DNA from 3 places in the Chroococcidiopsis sp. CCNUC1 genome. Region 2 is predicted to be linked to each of the others. Evidence: predicted binding sites of a transcription regulator. Region 2 holds the regulator's gene; each other region holds the start of a gene.
The links. Region 2 encodes HrcA, which represses chaperone genes, less so after heat shock. Its sites were predicted from a motif close to TTAGCACTCNNNANTNNNGAGTGCTAA; they were not measured.

Region 1: groL (chaperonin GroEL) is a predicted target of HrcA. The motif match lies at 6,082-6,108, and genes of this name have one in related genera.
Region 3: groES (co-chaperone GroES) is a predicted target of HrcA. The motif match lies at 2,166-2,192, and genes of this name have one in related genera.

What each region holds. Positions count from the first base shown of each region.
Region 1 covers NZ_CP097480.1:539,533-547,418, forward strand. The annotation lists gene M5J74_RS02540 (cytochrome P450) at 347-1,693, shown strand; gene M5J74_RS02545 (DUF2993 domain-containing protein) at 1,807-2,553, shown strand; gene M5J74_RS02550 (hypothetical protein) at 2,631-2,786, opposite strand; gene purU (formyltetrahydrofolate deformylase) at 2,946-3,800, opposite strand; gene M5J74_RS02560 (hypothetical protein) at 4,269-4,562, shown strand; gene trxA (thioredoxin) at 4,669-4,986, opposite strand; gene fabG (3-oxoacyl-[acyl-carrier-protein] reductase) at 5,260-6,024, shown strand; gene groL (chaperonin GroEL) at 6,142-7,809, shown strand; partial or broken gene selD (selenide, water dikinase SelD) at 7,848-7,886, opposite strand, start outside.
Region 2 covers NZ_CP097480.1:3,837,821-3,845,706, reverse strand. The annotation lists gene M5J74_RS17960 (HEAT repeat domain-containing protein) at 1-830, shown strand, start outside; gene M5J74_RS17955 (hypothetical protein) at 946-1,515, shown strand; gene M5J74_RS17950 (DUF2358 domain-containing protein) at 1,515-1,895, shown strand; gene M5J74_RS17945 (Uma2 family endonuclease) at 1,917-2,201, shown strand; gene M5J74_RS17940 (DUF3352 domain-containing protein) at 2,476-4,224, opposite strand; gene M5J74_RS17935 (rhodanese-like domain-containing protein) at 4,302-4,646, shown strand; gene hrcA (heat-inducible transcriptional repressor HrcA) at 5,165-6,253, shown strand; gene M5J74_RS17925 (hypothetical protein) at 6,376-6,609, opposite strand; gene M5J74_RS17920 (hypothetical protein) at 6,730-6,891, shown strand; gene M5J74_RS17915 (folylpolyglutamate synthase/dihydrofolate synthase family protein) at 6,916-7,886, shown strand, end outside.
Region 3 covers NZ_CP097480.1:669,988-677,873, forward strand. The annotation lists gene groL (chaperonin GroEL) at 90-1,730, opposite strand; gene groES (co-chaperone GroES) at 1,837-2,148, opposite strand; gene M5J74_RS33235 (ferredoxin) at 2,472-2,924, shown strand; gene M5J74_RS03185 (response regulator transcription factor) at 3,438-4,085, shown strand; gene M5J74_RS03190 (pentapeptide repeat-containing protein) at 4,367-5,419, shown strand; gene M5J74_RS03195 (DUF72 domain-containing protein) at 5,540-6,391, shown strand; gene M5J74_RS03200 (histidine kinase) at 6,709-7,680, shown strand; gene M5J74_RS03205 (alkene reductase) at 7,723-7,886, opposite strand, start outside.

The sequences.
Region 1 (7,886 bases), 3.1 Mb from region 2:
TATTTGTACTTTTTAGATAATTTTAATTATTTTACATTTAATCTCTGCTTTATGTTGTATACGGTCTGTCTATACATATCAGTGGATTTGTCTAGCTATAGATCGCATATTTACAGAGAAAAATTCTGACGCTGATGAGTGCGTCTAGAAATAAGTTTTGAGCGAAAATTCATTGAATGAAATTGAAGTCATATGATAAAATCTCAAACGGTATTTTTTAAATTTAGATTTTATTCAAAATCGTTGCTGCTGCGACCCTAATAAATATAAATATATTTTTATTCTCAAATAATTTTTAGTTAATATATAAATAAATCTCCGTAGCAGCATTGTCTACCAATTTAAGATGAAGTTAACTGAGGTAAACAAAACTCCAGCCTTACTGCAAACGCTCCAGCTAATTGCCAATCCAATTGAGTTTTTAAATACTTGTGCCAACAAATACAGCGACCCATTTGCTGTGAGAGTTTTAGGTTTAAATTCTCCGCCAGTTGTATTTTTCAGCCAGCCACAAGCAATTAAAGAGATTTTCGCTATTCCCTCAGAGTACTTTGATTATAAAAAAGCAACTCACGTATTTCAACCTTTGATGGGGGAGCAATCTTTAATTTTACAAGAAGGGAAAAGTCATCAACGCCAACGCCAATTAATGCTACCTCCTTTTCATGGCGATCGCATGAAAACTTACGGGCAAATTATTTGTCAAATTACTCAAGACGTAACTCAACAATGGCAAGTTGGCAAACAGATTTCTATTAACCACTTCCTTCCCGACATTACCCTACAAATTATTTTACAAGTTGTATTCGGTATTAGTCCTGGGGAGAGGTACGAACAATTAAAAGTTAAATTAAGTTCTCTGCTAGAAGACGTTACTACTCCCTGGTACTCCAGTTTATTCTTTTTCCCACCATTACAAAAAGACTTGGGCGCGTGGAGTCCTTGGGGACATTTTGTCAGACGCAGACAACAAATTGACAAATTAATCTATGCAGAAATATCGCAACGGCGACGAGAAAACAATCCGACGCGCACCGATATTTTATCAATGTTAATGTCGGCACGGGATGAAAATGGACAGCAGATGAATGATGAGGAATTACGCGATCAGTTGATGTCTCTTTTATTATTAGGCTATGAAACTACAGCAGCAGCGCTAGCATGGGCATTTTACCTGATCCATTCTCATCCACAAGTGCGCGATCGCCTACAACAAGAATTGAATAATGCAGATCGTACTAAACCAGATGCGATCGCCCAACTCCCATATCTTACTGCTATCTGTCAAGAATCCCTCCGAGTTCACCCCATTGCTTTAATTTGTACTCCTCGAATGGTAAGAGACTCCGTACAAATCGCTGGAGATAAATTCAACGCTGGGACAATTATCGTACCTTGTATTTACCTCACCCATAGAAGAGAAGAAATCTATCCTCAACCAGAAAAATTTCAACCAGAAAGATTCCTACACCAAAAATTTTCACCCTTTGAATATCTTCCCTTTGGTGGTGGTAGTCGCGGTTGTATTGGTGCAGCTTTTTCGCTATATGAAATGAAACTCGTACTTGCTACTGTATTATCGCAGTATGAATTAGAACTAGCAAATTCTCGTCCTGTTTCTCCAGTTCGGCGAGGCATTACAATTGTCCCTTCTGAAAATGGGATGCAAATGTCAGTTGTTGGTTATAAGTAAGGTGGGTATTGCCTACCTTACCATTCATTACTTATGCCAAATTGCAGATACATTCCTTAATACTGCGGATCTAACATCGATCTCAAGCAGAGTCAAAAGGATGCGATCGCGAGATGGATAACGAGCCACGGTTAGAAGAACAAGTCATCGATGCAGTAGCAGAAGTAGGAATATCTAGCCAAGTAGATAACGCTGAAAAAATTGATGTTGGTATTCAAACAAATCTCTTAAAGCTAATTTTAGGGCAAGCAGATTCAGTAGATTTTACTGGACAAGGCGTAGTTATACAAAAAGACATCCGCCTGCAAGAAATTGAGGTACAAACGGATAAAGTTGATGTGAATCCACTCAGCGCTCTTTTTGGCAAGGTTGAATTAGATAAACCATTAGATGCTATTGCTAAAATTGTCATTACGGAACCAGATTTAAGTCGCGCTTTGAAGTCTGAGTACGTATTAAAAAAAGCACGTAATTTTAAACTAAATGTAGACGGACAAACTGTTATTTTAGAAATGCAGCAGATGCAATTACAGTTACCCGGAGATAACAAAATGGTCTTTGATGGTAAGGTGTTGTTGCACGAAAAAGGCGAAACGCAGCCACTCGGTTTTACAGCTACATTTCGCCCCCGTACCCAGAAGCAACCAGTTATCGTTGAGAATTTTCAATGCGATCGCAATGAAGGAATATCTTTTGCGATCGCGCTGTCATTAATGGAAAAAGTCAAACAATGGATGGATTTACCCTATTTCGATCTAGAAGGAATAGCACTCAGAGTTGAAGAAATGACGGCGCAAGCAGGTCAGTTAGCTTTACAAATCCAAATTAGAATGAAACAAATACCTCAGAATTTAATTTAATAGGACACAATGCAAATTAATATATTTCCATTGTAGAGATGTTACATGTAACGTCTCTACAATGGAAATATTCAATATTAACTATTAACTGTTAATTCTACTTGTCCATACTTACTCATAATCTTGCGGTAAGTAGCAATTATGCTAGGAATGTAGCGCCACCAGGTTGCTATGAGGGCTACACTAAACGTAGAGACAAAGCCGAAGGTGAAGAATTTCTCTAGAATTGACATAGAAATTGCCTTTGTAGATGGAACAAATATTAGAAAATCCTTAAGAACTGAATTGATTGTAGATTTTCTATCTTAAAATCATCCTCTGTAAAAATACTGTAATTGTATTTTTATCGATTAAAGCAGCTTTTCATGATGGTCTGCGCATAATCTCTTTCACTACTCAAACACCACAGTCTTATTCCCGTAAATTAAGACACGGTGTTGTAAATGCGATCGCACGGCTCTAGCTAAAACGACTCGTTCTAAATCTTTACCTTTACGGATCAGGTCGCTGACTTCATCTCGGTGGCTGATGCGGACGACATCTTGTTCGATAATTGGTCCAGCATCGAGTTCTGATGTTACGTAATGAGCGGTAGCACCGATAATTTTTACCCCGCGTTCGTAAGCTTTCTGGTATGGATTTGCGCCTACAAAAGCAGGAAGGAACGAATGGTGAATGTTAATTGCTTGAGGAAATCGGGTAATAAATTCGGGACTGAGAATTTGCATATATTTTGCCAGAACGATAAGATCGATGTCGTACTGGTGCAAAAGTTCTAACTGTTTTTCCTCTTGAGCCGCTTTGTTATCTTTGTTAACGGGAATATAGTAATAATCTATACCAAATTGTTTTGCCACCCATTCTAAATCGGCATGATTGCTAATAATCAGGGGAATTTCTGCGGCATACTCTTTTGCCTGTTGTCGGAGAATTAGATCGAATAAGCAATGTTCTTGCCGACTCACCCAAATAGCAAGGCGTGGGATGGTGTCGGAAAAGTGTAGTTGCCATTGAGCCTCTAGAGGCTGTGCGATCGCGCCAAAGGCAGGCGCAATTAGCTCTCGCGGTAGATGAAAACCCTCTAATTGCCATTCAATGCGGGTTAGAAACAAACCAGCAGCAAAGTCTGTATGCTGATCGGCATGGATAATGTTACCACCATTGGCATAGATAAAATTAGCAATTTTTGCTACTAATCCTTGTCGGTCGGGACAAGAAATGAGTAGAGTTGCTGTCAGTCTATTCATATTACTTAACCTTCGCTTGATGTATAAGAAAACCTTTATAAACTGTCTTCTATCTTCAGTACGAACGTAGTATTAGATATATCGAGTTTGAATTTCATTGTCTCTGATAACTGCCTCTGGATTGTCCGCAAGTTAAAAGTATGAAATAATACATAAACAAGATCGGGAATTGCTGGAAGCGCGTGTGAGGGTATACGAGCATTCATAGCACTAGTCTGGAATAGCTTTTTGGGCTGACGTATTTCATTGTCAGAGTCTTTTGCGGCTTGAAAGCAAGTTACTAGCAAGGTGCTACGGATAAATGTCGATTAGTTAAGGCTTTCGGGTCAGATCGTTACAGGGTGTTCGGGCTACATAGCGCTCAAAAGAGCGTATTAACGATAACTTCGTCGATCGCGCTGCTGGTTTGGGGTAGCTGCTGAATTCTTTTCAGACTCAACCTATTTTTAGAAAATGACTTTTTAGAAAATGATGCTACAAACAATTATTACTGCTGGGGCGACTTTCTATATTACAATCGCGGCTTGTCTGTTTACTCAGTGGGCAGACATCATGCAGCGAGACCTTGGCAAACGCTCTCAATTACTTCTACTCAGAATATTTTTAGTCATAGTCACTCTTTTTTGGCCAATTATCGTACCCATTGCTTATCTAGAATTGTTAATTAAAGTTAAGAAAGACAAAGAAAAAATGAGTTGGTTGGCGGAGCGATCGCCTGAAAGTTTTTCAGCGACAACCGCTGACGATTCATTGCTGTCATAACTGATATCATTACCGCTATCATAATTGTCATCATTGCTAATAAAATAGCTTTTTCCTACAGTAAAAGCCCGCAAATGCGGGCTTTTTATTGAATGAAATATTTTGACTAAATTAGAGCTTGTAAATGTTCGATTAAATTAGGTGCTGGTACTACGCCCTCAATGCGATCGACTGGTTGACCCTGCTTAAATAGTACTAGTGTGGGCAAGGCATGAATTTGATATTGACTGGCGAGTTGTGGATATTTATCAGTATCGATTTTCACAATACGGATTTTAGATTTGAGACGCTCGTTTACTTGTTCTAAAATTGGAGCCATCATCTGGCAAGGACCGCACCATGCAGCGTAAAAATCTACCAGTACAGGCACATCAGCACCAGAAATCATTTCGGCAAAATTATTGAACTGCTGTTTAGTAGCCATGAGATTTAACACAGTTTTTTACTGTTATATCTCAAGTAGCAGTGAGTGGTGCGTGTTGATGCGGGTGTAGGGTGTAGTGAGTGGCTGGTAGCTAGTGGCTAGTGGCTGGTAGCTGGAATTCCTCCCTCAACTTCCTCAGCTTCCTTGTCCCCCTTGTCCTCCTTGTCTCCCTACTCCCTGCTCCCTACTCCCTGCTCCCTATTGATAAGATGGTTAGCGCGGTGGTTTAAGTGCGATCGCTAAGTGAGAGTATTTACGTAAGAGTCATTGTTTATGGAAGTATTGCCAGAGGATTTACAACGGTTACGCCAACAAGTCGCAATCGTCACGGGGGCTTCGCGAGGAATTGGACGGGCGATCGCTTTGAGTTTAGCCGCAGAAGGGGCAAACGTTGTTATAAACTACGCAAGTTCTAGTTCCGCCGCTAAAGAAGTGGTAGAAGAAATTGAGGCGGCGGGGGGTAGCGCGATCGCAATTCCGGCTGATGTCTCGGACGCGGCTCAAGTAGATACTCTGGTTAATACTGTTGTAGAAAAATGGAAGCGAATTGATGTTTTGATAAACAATGCTGGTATTACCCGCGATACTTTGTTATTGCGAATGAAACCGGAAGACTGGCAAGCAGTCATCGACCTCAATCTTACAGGCGTATTCCTTTGTACCAAAGCTGTTAGCAAAATCATGCTCAAGCAACGCAGCGGGCGCATCATTAATATTGCTTCTGTAGCCGGACAAATGGGCAATCCCGGTCAAGCAAATTATAGTGCGGCGAAAGCTGGGGCGATCGGATTTACTAAAACCGTTGCGAAAGAACTTGCCTCCCGTGGCATTATCGTCAATGCTGTTGCCCCTGGTTTTATCACCACTGACATGACCAGTAACATTGATTCTGAAGATATTCTGAAATATATTCCCTTGAGTCGTTACGGCAAACCCGAAGAAGTTGCTGGTATGGTGCGCTTTCTCGCCGCCGATCCTGCGGCTGGTTACATTACAGGTCAAGTCTTCAACGTCGATGGTGGCATGGTTATGGCTTAAGAGCGATTAGCGTCTAGCAATTAGCTGTTAGCTAATTGCTAAACGCCAGTAGTTTCATTAGCACTCAACTCAAGAGAGTGCTAAATTGACAAATGGAAGCTTGAGGAAACGAAGCGTATGTCAAAAATCGTTGCGTTTGATGATGAATCGCGGCGGGCATTGGAACGGGGTGTGAATGCCCTTGCCGATGCCGTGAAAATTACCCTGGGTCCAAAAGGTCGCAACGTCCTGTTAGAGAAAAAATACGGTGCGCCTCAGATTGTCAATGATGGGATTACTGTAGCTAAAGAAATTGAGTTGGAAGACCCCCTAGAAAATACTGGGGCGCGTCTGATTCAGGAAGTTGCATCGAAAACCAAAGATGTAGCTGGGGATGGTACGACTACGGCGACGGTTCTCGCCCAAGCGATGATTCGTGAGGGACTGAAGAACGTAGCAGCGGGTGCTAATCCAGTGGCGCTGCGTCACGGAATCGAGAAGACCGTTGCCAAACTGGTAGAAGAAATTGCTGCTGTCGCCAAACCAGTCGAAGGAAATGCGATCGCCTCTGTGGCGACTGTCTCGGCTGGAAACGATGAAGAAGTTGGGGCGATGATCGCTGAGGCAATGGAGCGAGTCACCAAAGACGGTGTGATTACCGTTGAGGAATCCAAGTCTCTCACGACCGATTTAGACGTGGTAGAAGGGATGCAGTTGGATCGAGGTTATATTTCTCCCTACTTCATCACCGACAACGAGCGGATGGTAGCAGAGTTTGAGAATCCTCGCTTGTTGATTACAGACAAGAAAATTAGCACGATCCAAGATTTGATTTCGATTTTGGAAAAAGTCGCTCGTGCCGGACAACCTTTGATTATTATTGCTGAGGATGTCGATGGAGAAGCTTTAGCAACTTTGGTTGTAAATAAAGCTCGTGGCGTGTTGAGCGTCTGCGCGATTAAAGCCCCAGGATTTGGCGATCGCCGTAAAGAAATGTTGCGCGACATCGCCGTACTAACTGGCGGTCAGTTGATTTCTGAAGAAATCGGCTTAAGCTTGGATACCGCTTCTTTGGAGATGATGGGTGTTGCTCGTAAAGTCATCATCGACAAAGAATCTACCACAATCGTCGCCGAAGGCGAAAATAAAGCTGATGTGGAAAAGCGCATCAGTCAAATTCGCAAGCAACTAGCAGAATCTGACTCCGACTATGACAAGGAGAAACTGCAAGAGCGAATTGCCAAGCTGGCTGGCGGTGTGGCAGTCATTAAAGTTGGTGCAGCAACCGAAACCGAACTCAAAGACCGCAAACTGCGAATTGAAGACGCGCTGAACGCGACTAAAGCCGCAGTCGAAGAAGGTATCGTCCCTGGTGGCGGTACGACCCTAATCCACTTAGCGAAGAAGGTGGACGAATTCAAAGCCAGCCTGCAAGACGAAGAAAAAGTTGCCGCTGAAATCGTCGCTAGAGCGCTGGAAGCTCCCTTACGCCAAATGGCTGACAATGCAGGGGCTGAAGGCTCTGTCGTGGTTGAAAGAGTGCGGGAAACCGATTTCAACGTTGGTTACAATGCGGCAACTGGCGAGTTTGAAGATCTGATTGCTGCTGGCATTCTCGACCCTGCTAAGGTTGTGCGTTCGGCATTACAAAATGCTGGTTCGATTGCTGGTATGGTGTTAACGACCGAAGCCCTAGTCGTTGAAAAGCCAGAGAAGAAAGCTGCTGCTGCCCCTGACATGGGCGGTATGGGTGGCATGGGCGGCATGGGTGGTATGGGCGGTATGGGTGGCATGGGTATGATGTAGCCTGCATAACCCTCGTAAGGGCGCACGGCTGTGCGCCCCTATACATTGGATAAATTTATGGTTATTGGTTGGCGATC
Region 2 (7,886 bases):
CGCATCGATACCCCAATTGGAGCGAGAACGGACTGAAATTGCTTTCACAGTATCGATGGCTACCAATTGGTGTAGTATATATCGCTACGCTGACATTATTTTGGTCGCTACTCCTCTGGCAGCGTCCGCTGTGGATTTTAGGTATCAACAATGCATTACAACGATACTCTAGCATTGGGTTACCTGGTTTTTCCGGCAGAATGAAATTGCCAATTAACTGGTTAGTTTTAGTTGGTTTTTTCCACTATCATCCCAGAGTGCTGAATGCTTGGTTTGCTACCCAAACGCTCGATCCTCAGACACAGCAGGCACTCGCTCAATCTAATTCTGCAAGCAAACCTACTGATGTGCCGTTGTTAGAAGCAGACAGCGTGCAAAAATATGCCAAAGCGATCGCCTGGGAATGTATCAAGCAGACATTTCAGCCAGCCGCAGTCAAACGCGAACAATTACTCAGTGAGATTGGGGCGATCGCAGGATACGATACAGCTAAAATTTACCTAGAACATTTAGAACAGAATCTCGGTTTGCTGCAAGCGATCGGTAAGGCACAAGATAAAGTGCGCTTTACTCACGATCTGTTAGCAGAATATCTAGCTAGCCAATATCTCGTAGAATTATGCTGCGACAATGAAAACAACTGGCGCAAGTTCTTGGCGCGAGTAGACACCGTTCCCGATTGCGTGGCGATGAAGAGATTTTTATTATCTGTACGAGACTGCTGCATGGCTTTACAAGCAACAGTAAAAGTTCCTAGCTTTGTGACTGAAGAACTGAGTCAACGTGCTGGCATCGCTCAAAAATCACCGTCACAGATCCAGGCTGTATGAGCTATTGGAAATCGGAAATGGACTGACAACTTTGTAGAGACGTTACATGTAACGTCTCTACACTGACAACTGATTAGCTAAACTACTCGTATAAGAACGATAGTATTAGCAATTCATGACACCCGAAGAAATTGCCAACACCCTAACAGATTTATTTCATTCTGCACCTGTACAAGCGATCGCTCCTGGTTCCTGGCAAATCGAAACACCGGAATTTCGCTTGTTAGTACTGCTATCAGACGATCGCTCTTGGCTGCGAGTATTGTTACCAATTTTATCGGCGCAGGCAGCTCAACCGTTTTTGGAACAGTTACTCGAAGCTAACTTTGACGAAACTCAGGAAGTGCGCTACGCCTTACATCAAGGAGTCGTGTGGGGAGTCTTTCAGCACAGTCGTGAAAGTTTGAGTACGACAGATTTTACCGAGGCGATCGCGCGCTTAATTTCCTTAAATCAAGCGGGGTTAACAAATGCATTTAGCCAATTGGTAGAAACGAAACTACGGCAAATCGTCACAGCGCAAAAGCAGCAAGGACAATCTCTAGAAGCTACCCTGCAAAATCTGAGCAGAATGTACGACGAGGGATTGCTAGGCGACTTACAACAAGCAGCGGAGTCGCGGGAGCAAGTCATGGCAGCATGGAAATATCAGCTAGAAAGGTTGTGGTTGGAAGTAGAACCATAATGGATATTATTCAAATCCTCCGGCAAGATTACCAAAGATTCCCAGACAACCAGACATATAGCATCTATGCTTCAGATGTCTTTTTTCAAGATCCCCTCAACCGTTTTCGTGGTGTCGAGCGATACAAACAGATGATTAATTTCATCAACACCTGGTTTATTGCAGTCAAGATGGATTTACATGATATTCGCCAGGAAGAAGACACCATCAAGACAGAGTGGACGTTGAGTTGGAATACTCCCCTCCCCTGGAAACCCCGCATTGCTATTCCTGGCTGGAGTGAGTTACACCTCAATCCCCAAGGATTAATTGATTCCCATATCGATTACTGGAACTGTTCGCGATTAGATGTGGTAAAACAGCATTTTGGTAATAGGTAATGGGTAATGGGTAATGGGTAACTGAATCCTTGCCTAATTGTCGAAGTTCTTTCCCCTTCTACAGAAGCATACGATCGCGGTGGTAAGTTTGCTCGATATCGTCAGTTGGAAACTTTGCAGGAATATGTTTTAATCGATTCCGAACAAATTGGTGTAGAGTGTTTTCGGCGCAACGAACAAGGTTTGTGGGTGCTTTATCCTTACGCGACAGAAGATACGATAACTTTGACAAGTGTAGGGTTATCTTTACCTGTAACTGCACTTTATCGCCAAGTCAAATTTGATGCTAAGGAAGGAGAAAATTAAATCGCGATCGCATTTTGCTCTTTCATCTTTTCCGACAGATATATTCAGCCATAGTTGGTGAAAGATAGTTTGATTCAAATTCAAATCCAACGCGAGCCAGCATTCCTTCTATAATCCAAGTAAAAGTGCTGTATTCTTCCCGAACGTGCGTTTCAAAAGCATCTGCGAGATCTTCAAAATCAACCCCAAGTTGTTGTAAGTCATTGTAGTGCTAAGTAGGAATCTGCATAGTTCTTTTGCCTCAGTAATTCCTTGCTGCAAACAAGATAAGACATTAATTCGAGCCTAAGCGCAAAACAATACTACCCTGAAGCACGTCGGTGCGATCGCCATAACTACTTACAGTAATCGATTGTGTTTTGTCAAAAAATGGTTTTGCTGCCACTTCTAATAGTTTGACTAAAGGTAATTGACGTTCTAAAATTTCTCGACTTCTAGGTAAATCCAAATATAGATAACCCTGATTTGGCTGAGGAATAGCTTTTATGGCAGATTGGAACTGAGAACTCTTCAATAAAGAATCGGTTTCTGCTGCTTTTAAAGCTGCATCCATTGCTGCAACTGAAGACGTGAAAATTTCGTATTTATCTATGGTAGTATAAACACCTTGAACTTTAGCTTTAAGAGTGAGTAACGAGCGATCGCCTAACTCGGATGGACTAGATGGAACTGTATTTAACTGCGTCCAAGCATAGATTTTTTGCTCTCCAGAAAATAGAGGTGTAATACTTAAACCTCGATTTTCAGCAATTGCATTAAAGCGCTCGATCGCTAAATCTGTTCCTTCAGACTTCTCGGCAACAAAAATCCAATCAGCACTCGTACTAGCATCTTTTTGGGGTAGCATTCCTAAAGCATATTCCCCTTGCACCCAGCTAAAAATATCTTGCGAGATATTTAGACCCCAGCTATCTTGTAATTTAGCTAAAGGTTGAGCGATTAAGCGCGAAATTGCATCATTACTAGAACCAGATAAGACAGTTGTAATTTGTCTCCACAACTGATTTAAGTTGGTATTTTGTAAATAGCTTAAATCTAAACCCGCGATCGCTAAATTGGTTGTAGTAGGTAAATATTGTAATGCTTGCACGGGTTCAGATAGCATCTTGCCAGTGGGAGCGAGTTCTATCTGATTAGCAGCAGCGATTGAAGTTTCTGCGATAATTCCTTGTGGATTTAATTTTAAGCCAATAATTTGACTATCATAAATTTGCTCTTGCGGTTCTTTCCCCAACAAAGTTGTCACTTGAGGCAAATTGAGGAAAATTATGCCAATTCGCTCAGTAGGTAATAAACTTAATGCGTGTTGATATTGAGCAGAATCATTCAAACTCAGATCGGGTGCTTGGACGTTATTAATTGCTTCTCGCAATACTTTAGGATGATTGGCAAATAAAATAAAGCGATCGCCCACTGCTGCGCCGACAAGAGAGATTCGTTCTTGTAGGGGCGCACGGCTGTGCGCCCCTGCATTTACCCGATCGCGATCGGAGAAAATATTAACACCTTGATAAGTTTCTGAAACTAAATCTCTACCCGCGATCGCTCGTTGGGAAAATAATAATTGTAAAAATTCTCTACTTTTAGCTGGATTTCTGCTAGTTAATACCATTAAATATCCTGGCTGATTGCCATTTGTCGCATCGCGATCGATATCTGGACTCGTCAAAGCCAAAGTAACTTCTTCCCCCAACCAAGGTTGAATATCTTGGCGATAGTCGAGACTGCTACTAGCTAGTAAACTAGACTTAAAGCGTTCTAGTTCCTGACGCGACTGCCTGCGATCGCTCGGACGCGCTGCCAATTGCCGCAAAGACTCTAGTTTTTCTGGATTGACTAGCAAAGATACCATTGCAGGTGCTTGCTTAGGCACAAATATCGCTGCTTCTGGTGTATTTGTCGTACCACCTCGTAGTAAGCTGAGAGGACTTTGGCTATTAATCCAATAAAAACCGCCAACGCCAATTAGTAGCAGCACCACCACAACAGTTGCTATGGCAGAAAAAAATAAGCTTCGCTTCATGATAATTTACAACTGTCTTGCTAATCGTCATTGGTCACTGGTCACTGGTCACTGTCCCTAACCCACAGCCCCTCATTATGAATCCTTTTAGCCAAATTAGTGTAGAAGAACTGGCTCAGATGTTAAGTTCTGATGCTAGAGAGCAATTGCAATTGATCGACGTGCGCGAACCGGATGAAGTCGCGATCGCTCGTATTGATGGGTTTGAAGTTCTACCCTTGAGTCAATTTGCTGATTGGGCTGATTCTATCCCCGCACGCTTCGATCCTCAAGTAGAAACCGTAGTTATGTGCCACCACGGTATTCGTTCGGCTCAAATGTGCCAGTGGTTGAGCCGTCAAGGTTTTACAAATCTTAGAAATTTAGCAGGGGGAATTGATGCTTACTCCACTGAGATCGATCCATCTGTTCCTAGATACTAGGATAGTTATCAGGGAGCGCACGAGCAGGGAGCAGAGGAGCAACAACTGTCTTCACGCAGTGTAGCGTAGCGTTTACTGCCAACCATCAACCGTCAAACCCTTCACTACTAACTGTTTCCCGTTCCCCATTCCAATCGCTTTCAGTAATAATTGCTACCAAACAGTTTTTAATTTTAAGCAAAAGTACAGTCTATATTAGATTTAGGGTTGCCGAAGTTACACAGAGTATAGCTCCGGTCGAATTTGTCTAGGTAGAAGTTTTAACTCTGCCGGATATAGGTCATAAGATTTAACATGTATATATTGACAGACAGTAAGTTTTATGTAGACTCAGGGTATCTTTCTTGAGAAATAGCTAAAACCGTGCAGGAGTTGAGGCACAATCGAAATATAACTTTGTATTTATTTAACACGGTCTATCTTTTTTGCTATCTTGAATAACTAAAAATTAAAAAAATCTAGAGATTACATTTACATTTCTTAAATTCGCTTCTCATCTCACTATTCTCATTTCACCTATGCAAGTGCAGCTAAACGATCGCCAACAGCATATACTTTGGGCAACGGTACGACATTACATCGCCACTGCCGAACCCGTGGGTTCCAAAGCTTTATTGGAAGAATATAACCTCGGCGTGAGTTCTGCAACCATTCGTAACGCGATGGGAGTGCTAGAAAAAGCTGGTTTACTTTATCAACCTCACACCTCGGCGGGAAGAATTCCATCTGACTCTGGCTACCGAATTTATGTCGATCGCCTCATAACTCCTTCCGATGTCTGGGGACGACAGGTAGAACAGCTACTCCAAGAGCAATTAAAGTGGGAAGATTGGAGCTTGGAAGCTTTATTAAGAGGCGCAGCGCAGATTTTAGCCAAGGTGAGTGGGTGCATTACTTTAATTACCATGCCTAGCGCTAATATGGCACGGTTACGCCACATTCAACTGATTCAAATTGAGTCAGGGCGGATAATGTTGATTGTGGTAACCGATACTTATGAAACCCAATCAGTCTTGTTAGATTTGCCGACTTCAGAAGCGGAAACAGTCTTAGAATCAGAACCAGAAGTTATAGAAAGAGAGCTACAAATACTTTCCAACTTCCTCAATAGCCAACTGCGCGGGCGATCGCTGTATGAATTAGCATCACTTGACTGGAATCAATTAGACCGCGAATTTCAACAATATGGCGATCGCTTAAAAACTGTATTTGCAGATATTTGTCGGCGAACTCAGCCACTCCCGGCTAGCACGCAAATTGCCATCCGAGGCGTATCCGAAGTCTTGCGTCAGCCTGAATTTGCCGAGTTACAGCAAGTTCAAACGATTCTACATCTATTAGAAGAAGAACAGCAGCAGCTACTACCTTTTATTTTTGAAGAACCGGAATTAGATTCTAACTCCAGGCGGCGAGTCACAATTCGCATCGGTTCAGAAAATACGCTCGAACCTATTCGTGGTTGTACCCTAATTTCATCTACCTATCGACGCGGTACAGTTCCCGTTGGTAGTGTAGGAGTCTTAGGACCAACTCGTTTAGATTACGAAACTGCGATCGCCATAGTCGAAGCTGCTGCTGATTATCTATCTGATGCATTAAGCAACTAGCGAAGTCAGTAGGGGCGAGTTTAGCAAAGAGATTGACAACCTGAGTTATAAATTTTTGGTCAAAACCCGCCCTTACATAAGTGTTTTACACGCACCTTTTTGACCAATGACCAATGACTATTCTACATCTTGCCTTTTTGCATCACTTCTTGTAAATGTTGCCGGATCTCTTGCGCTTGCTGTTTATCTTGTTCGCGTAATTTTTGGAACAACTCTACACAAGGTTGAGAATCCATTGACTGAGCGTCATTGATGTATGTTTCATATGCTTTGACAGCTTCAGCCTTATGATGTAACGCTGTGAGCAAATCATATTCTAAATTGCTCATTGCTCTTTCACTTCCAGTAGCAGTCATAGATTTACCCTCCGAAATTCAAAATCGTAACTAATAACCACCTTACTTACCCAAATAGGAACTGCATCTGTCAAAAAGTGGATGCACGAGGAGTGAGGAGTGAGGAGTGAGGAGTGAGGAGTGAGGGGGACAAGGGGGACAAGGGGGAACTCGGGGACCCCACGACCGAAGGGAGTGGGGATTAGGGGGCGAAGGGGGAACTCGGGGTCCCCGCGACCGAAGGGAGTGGGGATTAGGGGGCAAAGGGGGACAAGGGGGACAAGGGAGAATGGCTGCAATTAACCAATGACAAATGACCATTGACCAATGACCGACAAAAACATTGACTCTATCCTGAAACCATATCAGCGCTTCGGCGTACATCTTGGTTTAGAACGAATTCAAAAACTGCTGGCTAATTTGGGCAATCCTCAGCAGCAAGTTTCAGTCATTCACGTAGCAGGAACGAACGGTAAAGGATCTGTCTGCGCTTACCTGTCTGCCGTACTTAAAGAAGCAGGTTACCGAGTTGGGCGCTATACTTCTCCTCATTTGGTAGATTGGACGGAACGCATTTGTCTAGACGAACAACCGATCGCACCAGAAACCCTACAGCAAATATTGCTACAAGTACAGCAGGCAATTTCGCTAGACGAGGAAACCCCAACTCAATTTGAAATTATTACTGCTGCGGCTTGGTTGTACTTTGCCCAAGTTCAGGTAGATATCGCAGTCATAGAAGTTGGGTTAGGAGGAAGATTAGATGCTACCAACGTTTGCGATCGCCCCTTAGTCACGGTGATTACTTCCATCAGTCGCGAACACTGGCAGCAGCTAGGACCAACCGTAGCAGATATTGCCCGAGAAAAAGCAGGAATTCTCAAGCCCAACTGTCCCGCAGTCATCGGACAATTACCCCCAGAAGCAGAAACCGTCGTGCGATCGCGCATTGCAAAACTCGATTGTCCCGCTGTCTTTCCCCTACCCTCGCGTCAAATTAAACCAGGTTGGGCAGAATTTCGGAATTCGGAATTCGGAATTCGGAATTCGGAATTGAAGATGCACCAACAACCAACAACCAACGACATCAAATATCCTCTACCTCTGTTAGGAGACATCCAGTTGATGAATTCCGCTTTGGCAATTGCAGCTTTACGAATTTTGCAGCAACAAGGGTGGAAAATTTCGGCTGAGGCGATCGCAAATGGGATGGGAAAAGCAAAATGGTTGGGGCGTTTGCAATGGACGACTTGGCAAGGACGTAAACTCTTGATTGATGGGGCGCACAATCCAGCAGC
Region 3 (7,886 bases), 3.2 Mb from region 2:
TTTGACTTTATAAAAAAACAGCCACCTCCCAAGGGAAGCAGCTGTATTCTTCACAATTGAGGTAGACAGTAGCCTACCTCTAACAAACTTTAGTAATCGAAATCTCCGCCACCCATACCAGCGCCAGCACCAGCAGGAGCGCCATCTTTTGGTTCAGGCTTATCAACCACGATACACTCAGTTGTCAGCACCATACCAGCGATAGAAGCAGCATTTTGCAGCGCGGAACGAGTCACTTTAGCAGGGTCAACAATACCAGCGCTAAACATATCGACGTACTCGTTTTTAGCAGCGTCGAAGCCGATATTGAAATCTTTTTCCTTGACGCGCTCGGCGATGACCGCACCGTTTTGACCTGCGTTTTCAGCAATCCGCTTCAGGGGAGAAGTTAGAGCGCGAGCTACAATTGATGCACCGATTAATTCTTCACCCTTGAGGCTGCTACTTGCCCACTGTTCCAACTGAGGAGCTAAGTGAGCCAAGGTTGTACCACCACCAGGAACGATACCTTCTTCTACGGCGGCTTTGGTAGCGTTAATCGCGTCTTCCAGGCGTAGTTTGCGGTCTTTCATTTCGGTTTCAGTTGCAGCACCGACTTTGACCACAGCAACGCCACCAGCTAGTTTAGCTAAGCGCTCTTGTAGCTTTTCTCTGTCGTAGGAAGATTCGGTTTCGTCCATTTGACGGCGAATCTGTTCGCAACGAGCCTTAACAGCTTGTTCGTTACCTTCAGCGACAATTGTGGTGTTGTCTTTGGTAATGGTGATCCGGCGTGCTTTACCGAGCATGTCTAGCTTGGTGTTATCCAGCTTCAGACCAGCATCTTCAGTAATCAATTGACCACCAGTGAGGATAGCGATATCTTCCAGCATAGCCTTGCGGCGATCGCCAAACCCAGGAGCCTTGACCGCAGCTACGTTGAGTACGCCACGCAGACGGTTAACAACTAGGGTTGCTAGCGCTTCTTTTTCAATATCTTCTGCCAAAATCAGCAGCGGACGACCAGAACGTGCAACTTGCTCTAGTACGGGGACTAAATCTTGTACCAAAGCAATTTTCTTGTCGGTAATCAAAATGAAAGGTTCGTCTAGAACAGCTTCCATCCGTTCGGGATCGGTAGCGAAGTAGGGAGAGATGTAACCTTTGTCAAAGCGCATCCCTTCGGTGATTTCTAGTTCGGTTGTCATGGACTTCCCTTCTTCTAGGGAAATGACACCTTCTTTACCCACCTTATCCATCGCTTCAGCGATCATGCTGCCAACTTCTTCATCGTTACCAGCAGAAATCGAACCGACTTGAGCGATCGCTTTAGAATCCTCTACAGGACGAGCGTGTTCGGCAATCTTTTCTACTAGGAAGTTAGCCGCTTTATCGATCCCGCGCTTGAGGGAAATTGCATTTGCACCCGCAGCAACGTTACGCAAGCCTTCTTTTACAATGGCGTGAGCTAATACGGTTGCAGTGGTTGTACCATCACCCGCAGCGTCATTGGTTTTGGAAGCAGCTTGACGAATTAGAGATACACCAGTGTTTTCTACGTGATCTTCTAATTCAATTTCTTTAGCGATGGTTACGCCATCATTGACGATCTGCGGTGCGCCAAACTTTTTCTCTAGCACCACGTTACGACCCTTTGGACCCAGCGTAACGGCTACCGCTTCAGCTAGAATGTCCATACCCCGTTCTAGGGCGCGACGAGCGTTTTCGTTGTAAATAATGCGCTTTGCCATAGTTGTCTTGCGATTTTGGATTTTAGATTTTGGATTTTAGATTTTGTGAATTGGTAGTTGGTAATTGGTAGTTGTGGATCTCCCATTACCCATTACCCATTACCGATTAGCTAACAACTGCTAAAATGTCTTTCTCAGACAACAGCACGTACTCATCTGTACCTAGCTTTACGTCTGTGCCAGCGTACTTAGAGTAAAGAACTTTGTCTCCAACCTTAACTTCTAATTCTTGGCGAGAACCATCATCATTACGCTTACCAGGACCAATGGCGACGATTTCACCAACTTGGGGTTTTTCCTTAGCAGTGTCGGGCAAGTACAAACCGCCAGCGGTTTTCTCTTCTGAGGCGCTGACTTTGACAAATACGCGATCGCCTAGTGGCTTAACTGTAGAAACGCTTAAAGATACTGCTGCCATACAAATTCCTTGCCTTGTTAGCACTCTCAACTCCTGAGTGCTAATTTAGCCAAAAGATAGAGATCGTGGCAACAAATTCGATTGTACGGGTTTCCGAACTAGAGAGTCGGGGGACAAGGGGGACAAGGGGGACAAGGGGGACAAGGGGGATTAGGGGCGAAGGGGGACAAGGGGGACAAGGGGGCGAAGGAGGACAAGGGGGACAAGGAGGACAAGGGGATAATGAGGAACAAGACAATTTAAAATGCAATGTGTATGCGTGTAAATTATGTAACTTACCCGTTTCATTCCCTGAAGCTGAGATTTTCTCCCTCATTCCTCAAATGACCGACAACCTGACACCCCAAGATGAAACCTGCAAACCAAAAGATGATGAAGCTTTGGCTGTTTGCGTCCAGGCTTTAGGTTTACCGCAAATTCAACGCCATGTTTTTATTTGTGCCGACCAGACTTTACCGCAGTGCTGTTCTAAGGAAGCGAGCCTAGAATCTTGGGATTACTTGAAAAAACGCCTCAAACAATTAAAACTCGATAAACCAACGAGCGATCGCCCCAGTTGTATCTTTCGCACGAAGGCTAACTGCTTGCGCGTCTGTACTAATGGTCCAATTCTCGTAGTGTATCCCGATGGGGTTTGGTATCGTCAGGCAACCCCCGAAGTTATCGAACGGATTATCCAAGAACATCTCATCGGCAACCAAATTGTGCGCGAATATGCCTTTCTCGTTCATCCTCTTCCAGAACCGACATCAGACGCGATCGCTGATGACAACTAGTGCAGCATCAGAGAAGTCAATAGAATTGGCAAAATAACTTGGCAAAATAACTAAAAAGCCATCAGTTCTTTTGCACGAGACCCCATCTCATCACAGTTTATTAAGGATAGTTACAAAGAATATTTGATTTAGCAAACAAAATTGACTGACTTTTCTCAGTACAAATTTTGGCGTTTGCTCCTACTTTAGTGGGTTTTACTGATTCTTTCAAATAAAGATAGGTATATTTTGCTATTGTATCAGGTTTTATACGACAACGCCGAAAAAAGAATATATAATGATATCGCCTAAGTTATACCAAATAGGGCGTATCATTAGGTGTCCGTACTAAGACTGAAATCTTTGCAGTTGCAGTGCAGCACTAAAGCTATAAATCTTCTTTGAAGATTAAAATGGCTTTCCGACTACAATTCAGCGAGACCGAGGTCAGTAAAATACCACCAAACCGATAAATTGCAAGAGAAACTGCTATTGAAAAGTTCGACTGACTCAATTGTGGCGAGTAAGCGCAGCATGAAGGAAACTAGCGTAAAAGAGCACAAGCGACTGCTATTAATAGATGATGACCCCAACCTCATATTACTCGTCAAGGATTACCTAGAATTCCGAGGCTATGAGGTCATCACCGCAGAAAACGGGCGAGAGGCTTTAGAAGTTCTGGAGCAGGAAATTCCAGATATGATTATCTGTGACGTGATGATGCCAGAAATGGATGGCTATCAGTTTGTCAATCAGGTAAGACAGGACGAACGCACCAGTTGGATTCCGATTCTATTTCTTTCTGCCAAGGGTCAAAGCCAAGACAAAATCAAAGGTTTAAACATCGGTGCTGATGTCTACATGGTCAAACCATTCGAGCCAGAGGAACTAGTGGCTCAAGTGGAAGCTTCTCTTAAACAAGCTTATCGCCAGAGACAACAATCAGGTGGCAACGGCGAAAACGAGACAAAAATTCAAGTTCCTTTTGACGTGCATCTGACGCAAACAGAGCTAAAAGTCGTGCAATATGTGGCGAGAGGTCTAGCTAATCGCGATATTGCCGAAGAACTGAATGTGAGTCAGCGGACAGTAGAAAGCCACGTGTCTAATATGCTTGGTAAAACGGGATTGCACAATCGTACTGAGCTAGCACGTTGGGCAATTGAAAATCAAATGGCATGACTCGACATGGAAAATTGGCGGCTGGAGACTGGGGAATTCAAGAAAAAATGTAGCGGATTATGGCAAGAATAACTATATAGTTGAATCAGCACGACTGGCTGATGCCGTATAGATTAAATCCTGCTGTCATCTGCCTCCTGCTTTCTTGAGCTAGTGTTGTCTCAGTAGTGATAAGTTTAGTTTAAGTTTCTTATTAGGCGATCGCCTAAAAGAAGGTAGCGAATACGCAATTAGCTGCCTATCATGGGTAATACCAAGCTAGTGAGGATGCGGCAGTAGTAATGTTAGACCTGAACCACTGCTACAGAGTACTTGGATTAGAGCCTGGAGCCTCCCTGGAAGAAATTAACCAGGCGTATAAGGACTTGGCTTTTATTTGGCATCCCGATCGCATCCCGAAAGAGAATCAGCGGTTGCAGCAAAAAGCGCAAGAAAAATTAAAAGAAATTAATCAAGCGCGAGAGCAATTGCGGGTAATTCAGACTCGCACGGGTAAATTTACTCCCGCGCAACCAAAACCAGAGTCTCGCAGTAGATCTAAACAGTCGCAGGCTCATTCTCAATCTCATTACTACTCAGCGTCACAATCGCGCCAGCAAAGTTATTCGCAGTCGAGCAGCAATAATTCTCAGTCATATTACGATTCAACCGCGCGATCGCGTCAGCAGGCAAGTTCGCAGTCGAACGGCAATAATTCACAATCTAGCTACAAACAACCGTCGCAATCGCACTACGACTCTACTCAGTCGCACCAGCAGTCACATTCGCAATCTAGCTATAAGCAACCGTACCAGTCAGATTACTACTCAGCTTCACAGTCGAGCTACAAGCAGCAATCACCTCCCTCAAGCTATTACTCGGGATCGCAATCGCCCCAACAGAGTAGTTCTCAGTCTTACTATTCTGCTTCTAAGTCGCCCCAGCAAGCCACTGCTTCATCTTCCCCCCATCAACCTTACCGTCCTCACTATCCCGATATGACTGGAGCCGATTTACGGGGTGCTGAGTTGAAAGAAAAAGATTTATCGGGGAGAAACTTGAGCAAAGCTAACTTAAGTAAAGCCGATCTGAGCGATTCTTTTCTACACAAAGTCAACTTACAAGAAGCAAATCTATCTCAAGCCAACTTATTTCGTGCCAACTTATTAGGCGCAAATTTAACTTCAGCCAATTTACAGGAAGCCAATTTAATTGGTGCTGACTTGAGTGGAGCAAATTTAAGTAAAGCTAATTTAAAAGGAGCAAAAGTAGGTACAAAAGACCGAATTATGGTCAAATTAACCGGAGCAATTTTAACTGGGGCAATTATGCCTGATGGCTCAGTTCATTCCTAGAAAATTGTCTTTGATTTTTGATTGTTGTACGAGTGAGCTTAGCAAATAGATTGACAGCTTTAGCTGAAGATCTTAGTAAAAACCAGTCCTTACAGTTTTTTAACTTTTAACTTTTAACTTTTGACTTTTCATCTTGGCTGTGCTGTTTGGTCGTATAAAGGTTGGGTAGGCGATTTTTATCCGACTGGAAGTCGTGTGGGTGAATTTTTAGGTTTATACAGCCAGCGTCTCACGACTGTTGAAGGAAACACCACCTTTTACGCTATCCCTGATGCCGATACTGTAGCGCGCTGGGCAGCAGAAACACCGCCAGAATTTAAATTCTGCCTCAAGTTACCGCGAGACATTACCCATCAAGGCTTGCTAGAACCACATATTCCCGATGCTTTGAGTTTCATAGCACGAATGCAAGGTTTAGGCGATCGCTTGGGACCAATTTTTGCTCAACTCCCGCCACGATATAGTCCAGAAGCAATAGAAGACTTAACAATATTCTTAAACGCTTTGAGAGAAAAAACGTCGCTGGCTTTAGAGGTACGTCATCCAAGTTGGTTTCAAGAGCCTCACGCTAGTCAACTAACAACGCTTCTGAAACAATTAGGGATAGGTAGAGTTTTACTCGATAGCCGTCCGATATACGATGCACCAGACGATCCGCAGATTCACTCCGAACGCCGCAAACCTAAGTTACCAGTAGAATTTAGGATCGCTGCACCGTTTAGCTTAGTTCGTTTTATCAGTCACCCAAAATGGGAGTTGAATCAGCTGTTTCTTGAGGAATGGGTTGATTTTATCGATCGCAATCTAAGTCAAGGAACCCAGATTTATTTCTTTATACATTGTCCCACAGAAGAGCGATCGCCGCACAATGCTCGGTCGTTTCACCAGTTATTGACACAAAAAGGGGTTGTGGTTCCGCCGCTTCCCTGGAACGATTTGCAGCCATTTCCTCAGCAACTCAGCTTGTTCTAGATTGACTTTCATCCGTCAGAAAGAGTGCGATTGGATTTGTTTGTCATTAATGTAGGGATAAGTCATATTAAGTTCGTTGCAATAACCAGAGTATTGCAAGGGTGGGTTTACCAGAATTCATTCTGACGGTATTTACGAGCGATTAACCGAACACGATATCAGAGATTTTTTCTTAGATTGGATAAAGTTTTGATTGTGTTTCACGCATTAGCCGAAGGCGAAGCGTTAGATGCACAGGCGCAAAGAAGAAAGCAAAAACAATTCTTTTACTACAGTTCAGTTTTAGTAGCTCAATTTAGTAAGTGGGAGAAACAAAAGTGACTTTAAGTAATGAAGAAAAACAAAAAATCATGAACGATCTAGCTCAAGGTAAGCCAGGATTGGTTCATGAGGAAAAAACTCCTAATCTCGACCAGTATGACTCTAGTTTCGATGCTAAAGACTACGAGAATTTTGAGGATTTTGCTCAGCGTCCTGTAGATGAGACAGGTACGTCAACTTATCCACAAAGAAATATAGTCGAGCAAATTAGGACGCAAATTCGCTCCGAATTTGAGGAAGCAAAAACTACTGGACAGTTGCGATCGAGTAGGATTCGCGAAATCGTTCAATCTGCTATATATGATGTTCGTACGGAGATAAAAGCAGGTACTAGCGATATTCGTCAAATTTTCAGAGATACCATTTCAGCAGTTAGCGATAACTTTAAGGATAAGGGTAGCGAGATCAAAGAGGAAATTACTGCTGCGGTTGAAGGATTTATTGAAGGTTACAGTAGTGGCAAACGGCAAACTATTGTCAAAGATCAGGCAGAAGTTCACCAATTACAATCCAGAATTGACACTCAAGAAGAGGAACTACAACAAGAGATCGATCGCCTCTTGGTTGATGTAGAAGAAGTTGGTAAAGAATCAGATTCTAGTTTGAAAGATTCGATCCAATCCGCCATTAATGCCTTTAAAAATAGCGAAGAATTCGCTTTAATGAAGAAGCGTTACGCTCAACTCCAAGCACAATTGGCGATCGTTCGCGCCAATCTAGCCGCCCGCTATGGCGGACGCTACGAGGAAATCAAAGAAAGAATAGATGAGGCTACGCACTGGTACAGCCGCACCCGTAACAAAGCTGATGTCGGAGAATCAGTAGAAGGGCGATCGCTTGAAGATAGACTTAAAGAAGTAGGAGAAGCGATCGCGAAAGGAGAGCATCAACTACGCAAGATTCTGCACGATCTGCTCAAAGTTGCAAGTGATTTGCTCAAAGATAAAGAACCACCTGCTAGTAAATAAATTGGGTAAAGTAGGGGCGCACAGCCGTGCGCCCCTACCCCATCAACCAGCAGCCTGCAATTCCAAAGATGGATAATCTGTATAACCCCTCTTGTCTCCGCCATAAAAGCTAGAGCGATCGTAGGGGTTTAATTGTGCGTTGAGAGCAAAACGCTGCGGTAAGTCGGGGTTGGAAATAAACAGTCTACCGTAAGCAACTAAGTCCG